One region of the Arthrobacter sp. Cza30 genome, then DNA from elsewhere that is predicted to be linked to it. Evidence: riboswitches for the same ligand, from Rfam matches in the RefSeq annotation. Region 1 holds a riboswitch; each other region holds the start of a gene.

The links. Region 1 has a riboswitch for S-adenosylmethionine ahead of AC5RVZ_RS31245 (acyl-CoA dehydrogenase family protein). Riboswitches for the same ligand answer to the same signal wherever they lie in the genome.
Region 2: it holds a riboswitch for S-adenosylmethionine, as region 1 does, so the genes downstream of both, AC5RVZ_RS06960 (flavin reductase family protein) here and AC5RVZ_RS31245 (acyl-CoA dehydrogenase family protein) in region 1, are expected to answer to the same signal.
Region 3: it holds a riboswitch for S-adenosylmethionine, as region 1 does, so the genes downstream of both, AC5RVZ_RS23510 (bifunctional o-acetylhomoserine/o-acetylserine sulfhydrylase) here and AC5RVZ_RS31245 (acyl-CoA dehydrogenase family protein) in region 1, are expected to answer to the same signal.

The regions. Positions count from the first base shown of each region.
Region 1 is NZ_JBNHGA010000014.1:71,410-73,668, forward strand. It holds gene AC5RVZ_RS31235 (alpha/beta hydrolase) at 1-96, shown strand, start outside; gene AC5RVZ_RS31240 (CoA-binding protein) at 209-625, shown strand; SAM riboswitch class IV at 715-829, shown strand; gene AC5RVZ_RS31245 (acyl-CoA dehydrogenase family protein) at 904-2,142, shown strand.
Region 2 is NZ_JBNHGA010000002.1:359,998-362,256, forward strand. It holds gene AC5RVZ_RS06955 (prephenate dehydratase) at 79-948, shown strand; SAM riboswitch class IV at 1,096-1,210, shown strand; gene AC5RVZ_RS06960 (flavin reductase family protein) at 1,263-1,769, shown strand; gene AC5RVZ_RS06965 (aldo/keto reductase) at 1,820-2,259, opposite strand, start outside.
Region 3 is NZ_JBNHGA010000007.1:143,102-145,360, reverse strand. It holds gene AC5RVZ_RS23515 (VOC family protein) at 1-527, opposite strand, end outside; SAM riboswitch class IV at 754-868, shown strand; gene AC5RVZ_RS23510 (bifunctional o-acetylhomoserine/o-acetylserine sulfhydrylase) at 936-2,259, shown strand, end outside.

The DNA.
Region 1 (2,259 bases):
GAACTGCTGGAGCTGGTGGGACGTTGGATCTCCGAGCAGGCGGACTCGGCTTCCGGCGCGGCTGGAACGCCTGCCACCGGGCAGTTGGCTGGCTAGTCACCGGCTGCCCGGATGGCCCGGGCTGCCGGGGGAGGGGTTTATCCGCCTCTCGGTGATGCGGGGTGTGCGGGCGGTTCCGGTGCCGAAGAGTCGCAGGTAGGGTGGCGCCATGGCACACCAAAATGACCCCGAGGTCGTCTACCGGCTGCTGAGCACGCCGGGCCGCTGGGCCGTCGTCGGCCTGTCCACGAACCCGCACCGGGTGGCCATGCGCATCTCCCGGTACCTGATGGACCAACTGGACATGGAAGTCGTCCCCGTCAACCTGCAGGGCGACGACGTCCTCGGTCTGACCGGTTACCAAAAGCTCGGGGACATTCCCGGCGAGATCGACGTGGTGGACTGCTTCGTGAACTCGCAGAAGGTGGGCCCGGTGGTGGACCAGGCTATCGAAATCGGTGCCAAGGCGGTGTGGCTCCAACTGGGCGTGGTCGACGAAGCCGCCGCGGAACGGGCCAGGGCGGCGGGCCTGGACGTCGTCATGGATACCTGCCCAGCCATCGAGGCCCCGCGCCTCGGCCTCTAGGTCGGGCGCCCGTAACATTGCGCCGCGGAACGTCACGGCCTGTCACGTGCTTCCGTGCGCCGGATCGGCCCCGGCATACTCGACTCCGAGATCAAGAGTCCCAACGACAAGCTCTGGCTGGTTGGGCGGCAACCCTCTCCCGTAGCGGGGTGCCCCAGATGAGGATCCGGCCGCGCACAACACCGTGCCCGGCAAGTACGGCCCCCTCCGGGCTGCGTCCCCAACCGTGACGGTTGCTGCGCCGCGGCCCTGCGGGAGCCCCGCCTTGAGGAGCCGACATGACCGCCGTCGTGACCGAAAACAACCCGCAGACCCGCCGATCCCCGTGGACCGGACAGGCCACCGCCGAGGAACTGGCCCACTGGCAGCAGATAGCCGAAGGCGTTGCCGCCGCGCTGGCGCCGGACGTGCTGGAGCGCGACCGCCGCAACGCCGACCCACACGCCGAGGTGGAACTGCTGCGCAACTCCGGGCTGCTCAACCTGATCATCCCGGCCGCATGGGGCGGCGAGGGCGGGCACTGGGAAAGCGCGCTGCACGCCGTGCGCATCCTGGCCCGCACCGACGCGTCGATCGCGCAAATACTCGGTTACCACTACGCCAATCAGGGCGCGGTCGTCTTCTACGGTGATCCGCAGGTGCAGGAGCGCCTGCTCCGCCGCTCCGCACGGGGACGCTGGTCCTGGGGCGACTCCGTGAACCCGGTGGACCCGAATTTAGAACTGGTTCCCGACGGCGACGGCTACCGGCTGAATGGCACCAAGCACTTCTCCACCGGCGCCTCCGTCGGCGACGTCATCCTGGTCAACGCCGTGATCGCGGCCGGACTGCAGCAGGGCAAGTTCCTGGCCCTCGCGCTGGAGCATGACCGGACGGGGATCGGATACCTCGGGGACTGGGATGCGCTCGGCCAGCGGCTCTCGGCCAGTGGTTCGGTGAAGTACGACGGCGTGCAGGTCACCGCCGCGGACATCATCGGCGAGGTAGGGGAGGAGCCTTTCTCGACGCTGGTCACCCCCTACATCCAGCTGGCCTTCGGCAACCTCTACCTGGGCATCGCGCAGGGGGCGCTGGACCGCGGGCGCCGGATCACGCTGGCGCGCCGGAACTCCTGGTTCCTCAGCACGCAGGAGACCTATGCCCAGGATCCGCTGACACAGCGGGTTTACGGCGAGCTGGTCTCGCGGGTTGCCGCGGTGGAAGCCCTGGCCGACCGAACGAACGCCAGGTTCGACGCTGTTATTGCCGCCGGCGCGCAGCTGAGCGCGGAAGCCCGGGCGGACATCGCGCTCGAGATTGCGCGGCTCAAGGTTGTGTCCACCGAGGTGGGTGTGGACGTGGCGAACCGCATCTTCGAGACCACTGGCTCGTCCTCCGCGAAAACCGAGGTCGGGCTGGACATCTTCTGGCGCAACATCCGCACCCACACGCTGCACGACCCGGTCGACTACAAGAAGGTCGAGGTCGGCGCCAACTACCTGCTCGGCGACGTCCAACCGATTTCGCTCTACACCTGAGCGGCGCAGCCCGCGCCTGCGGGTCACCTCCTGACCGTCCGCAGCCCGCGGGCCGGTCATGACTGCTGCGACTCGCAGGCTGCATCAGGGCTGCCCGAATCTGCGGTCACCACCGCT
Region 2 (2,259 bases), on a different contig from region 1:
CGGGCCGGTCAGGTTATGTGACGCCGGCCGGTTGCCCGGAATGAAGCGCGGGCCCGCCCCGGTGGGATAATTTCGCCCATGGCTCCTGCAATTGCGTACCAAGGTGAACCCGGCTCGAACTCCCACATGGCTTGCCTGGAAGTGCGCCCCGGTTGGGACGCGGTGCCGTGTGCCAGCTTCGAGGATGCGTTCGCTGCCGTCACCGGCGGCGAGGCCGAACTGGCCATGATCCCCATCGACAACTCGATCGCCGGCCGGGTGGCGGACATCCACGCGCTGCTGCCGAAGACCACCCTGCAGATTGTGGAGGAATTCTTCCTGCCCATCCGGTTCAGCCTGCTGGGCGTACGCGGGGCCACCGTGGAGCAGGCCCGGGAGGTGCACAGCCACATCCACGCCTTGGGCCAGTGCCGCAAGCTGATCCGCAGGCTCGGGCTCACTCCGGTCATCGCCGGCGACACCGCGGGTTCGGCCCGGGAGGTGGCCGAATGGAACGACCCGACCAAGGTCTCCCTGGCACCGCCGATGGCCGCCGAACTCTACGGTCTGGAGGTTTTCGCGGAAAAGGTCGAAGACGATCCGACGAACACCACACGGTTCGTGGTGCTGGCCGACCGCCGGCCGGTCCCGTCCCGCGAGGAACTTCCCGGTCCGGCGGTGACCAGCTTCGTGTTCCGCGTGCGGAACGTGCCGTCGGCGCTCTACAAGGCGCTGGGCGGTTTCGCCACCAACGGCATCAACATGACCAGGCTGGAGAGCTACATGGTCGGCGGCGAGTTTGCCGCCACCATGTTCATGGTGGACGTCGAAGGCCACCCGGACGATCCTGCCATGGTCCACGCCTTCGAGGAACTGGACTTCTTCACCACCGAGATCCGCCTCCTGGGCGTTTACCCGGCGCATCCGTTCCGGCGGCAGACCGTGCGCGCCGGCGCCGCCGCACAGTAGCCGTGGCGGCGGCCGCCCGTGGGCCGCAGCCGTAGCGCCGCAACCGTCGGGGCAGCCGTCGCGCGGCTGCCGCCGGTAAAACGCTGCATTTGACGAACTGTTACCGGCGTTTGACCCAGGCCCTTCCCCGCTCTTAGCGTGGAGGCGAATCAAGAGCGCCAACTTCACAGCCCTGGCTGGTTGGCCGGCAACCCTCTACCGTAGCGGGGTGCTCCAGGTGATGATTCGGCCCGCCGGGTATGTCGGCAGGCAAGTACGCGTATCCACCCGCAGCAGCTCGGCCGCAGCGGATGCGCCCAAGCCCCAAGGACGCCATGTCGCTACACCATGACCTGACCCCCAACACGTTGCGCTCAGCCTTCGGCCGCTTCCCCTCGGGCATCGCGGCGCTGTGCGCGATCATCGACGGCGAGCCGCAGGGCATCGTCGCCTCCTCGTTCACCGTGGGCGTCTCCCTCGAGCCGCCGCTGGTGATGTTCGCCGTGCAAAACACCTCACGGACCTGGCCGCTGGTCCGCCGGGCCGACCGGATCGGCGTCTCGGTCCTCGGCACCGGGCACGACGGCGTCTGCCGCCAGATCGCGTCCAAGAACGGGGACCGCTTTGCCGGCCTGAGCCTGCACGGCACGGACGACGGCGCGCTTTTCCTCAACGACGCGGCGCTCTGGCTGGACTGCTCGGTGCACCAGGAAGTCCCGGCCGGGGACCACCACGTCGTGCTGCTGCAGGTGCACGGCCTGTCCACGCACGACGGCACGCACGAGCCGCTCGTCTTCCACGATTCCGCATTCCGCCGGTTGGAACAGCCGGCCTTCGTCTAGGACGCTTGGTCCCGGCCCAGCCGGCAGCGGGCTGGGCGAGCCGCGGGCAGCTACGGCAGCGGCCTGCCGCGGGCCGCCACCCACAGGGAGTACCACTCCTCGCGGGTCATCGATGCTCCAACCGCCTCCGCCTCGGCACAGGCCCGGATCCGGTCCGGGCTGCTGGTGCCGACGACCGGCCGGATGCCTGCCGGATGCCGCAGCAGCCAGCCCAGCACCACGGCTTCGGGCGGGCAGCCCTTGTCCCGGGCAAGTTCCGTGACCAGGGCTGCCGTTGCATGGTCGGCCGGGGCTGTGGCATCCGCGGGCGCGGAAGCATCCGGTATCGCGGCCTCCGCTGCCGCGCGCCCGCTGTACCGGCCCTGGGCCAGCGCGCCCCAGGCCTGCAGCTCCACCCCGTGGGCGGCGCAGTATTCCAGGGTGCCGTGCGGGAAGCCGATCCCCGTTCCCTCCGGGTGGTTCACCAGCACCCCCGACTCCAGCCAGTCGC
Region 3 (2,259 bases), on a different contig from region 1:
CCCAGCCAGTCCGCCACCCGGTCGGAAGAGCCGGCGATGGTCAGGCCGATCAGCTTGACCGTGGCGGGGCGGGCGTTGGACGGGTGCAGCGATTCGGTGCCGTCATCCCAGCGCAACATGTAGGGCACCTGCGGGTCGGCGATGAGGCCCTTGATCCCGATCTGCTGCCAGCTCAGTTCCTGCCCATCCGGGAACTTGCGGTTGCCGGGAACCGCGTGGCGGCCCAGCCGTTCTTCGAACGGGGTCAGGTCGTCGACCGCCACGCACCAGCCCATCCAGCCGCCGCCGGCTTCCGACCGCGCCCGCACTGCCTGGCCAAAGGGGGCTTTGTCGGAAGCGGGGTGGTCGAGCACCTCCACCACCTCCAGGTAATGGTGGCCGGTGAGGGGGAAGATCATATTGCGGGTGCCGAAGCGAGGGTGAACCCCGCCCTTGACGGCGTCGATGCCCAGGGCTTGGGCGATCCGCTCTGAGGTGGCAGCCAGACCGTCGGGTTCAGCAGCATAAGAAACATGGTCGAAGCGCATGGCATTATCTTGGCACTTTGTGAACCCGCTCTCGACTTAGGGTGACCTAAGTCACTCAGCTTGCGGCTCGTGCAAGGCGCGCCGTTCCCGGCAGCAATTCCGCCGTGCCCGACACGCCCCGGCAGCTTGACGTGCGGACGGTCGGACAGACCGCCCGGAGCTGGGTGCCCAGTCATAAGGTGTCATATTGTTGCGGCCGCCGGCCTGTCTGCGGAGACTGGAGGCAGGTCATGAGTGCCAGCGCAAAACCCCGGTTTGCTGGCCGGCAACCCTCCAACCGCGGTGGGGTGCCCCGGGTGAAGACCAGGCAGCCGCCACAAGGCGGTGCGCAAGCGCGGGTCACACCCGGGACAGACATGCCGGCACGGCCGGATCCCGGATGGCCCCTTCCAGTGAAGGAGTTGCACCATGTCCAATGCCGATTGGTCCTTTGAAACCCGTCAGATCCACGCAGGGCAGGAGCCGGACGCCGCCACGGGCGCCCGCGCACTGCCGATCTACCAGACCACCTCGTTCGTGTTCCCCAGCGCGCAGAGCGCGGCCGACCGGTTCGCCCTGTCCGAACTGGCGCCCATCTACACCAGGATCGGCAATCCCACCCAGGAAGCGGTCGAGACCCGGATCGCCAACCTGGAGGGCGGCGTCGGCGCCCTGCTGCTTGCTTCGGGCCAGGCCGCGTCGACGTTCTCTATCCTCAACCTGGCCGAGGCCGGCGACCATATCGTGGCCAGCCCCAGCCTGTACGGCGGCACCTACAACCTGCTGCGCACCACGCTGCCCAAGTTCGGCATCGAGGTCACCTTCGTCGAGGATCCGGACAACCTGCAGCAGTGGCGCGATGCCGTCAAGCCGAATACCAAGGCGTTCTTCGGCGAGGTCGTTTCCAACCCGCGCCAGGACGTGCTGGACCTGGAGTCGGTCAGCGCCATAGCCCACGAAAACGGCGTGCCGCTGATCGTGGACAACACCTTGTCTACCCCGTACCTGATCCGCCCGATCGAGTGGGGGGCCGACATCGTGCTCCACTCGGCCACCAAGTACCTCGGCGGCCACGGGACGGCGATCGGCGGCGTGATCGTTGATGCCGGAACGTTCGATTTCGCCGCCGACCCGGAGAAGTTCCCCGGGTTTAACACGCCGGACGACACCTACAACGGGCTGGTCTTCGCCCGCGACCTCGGCGTCAACGGCGCTTTGGGCGCCAACCTGGCCTACATCCTCAAGGCCCGGGTGCAGTTGCTGCGCGACCTGGGGTCCGCCATCTCGCCGTTCAATGCGTTCCTGATTGCCCAGGGGCTGGAGACGCTGAGCCTGCGCGTGGAGCGGCATGTGGCCAACGCGCAGAAGGTGGCCGAATTCCTGGAAGAGCACGACGACGTTGCCTCCGTCGCATACCTCGGCCTGCCCTCCAGCCCCTGGTACGAGCGCGGCCGCAAGTACGGCCCGAAGGGGACCGGCGCCATCGTCGCGTTCGAAATCAAGGGCGGCATCGAGGCCGGCAAGCGCTTTGTGGACGGCCTTGAACTGCACTCGCACGTGGCCAACCTGGGCGATGTGCGCTCGCTGGTGATCCACCCGGCGTCGACCACCCATGCCCAGCTCTCGGCCGCGGAGCGGGTCGCGGCCGGGGTGACCGACGGTCTGGTCCGCCTGTCGGTGGGCATCGAGAACGTCAACGACATCATTGCCGACCTGGAGGCCGGTTTCCGCGCCGCCAAGGGCGCGGACGACT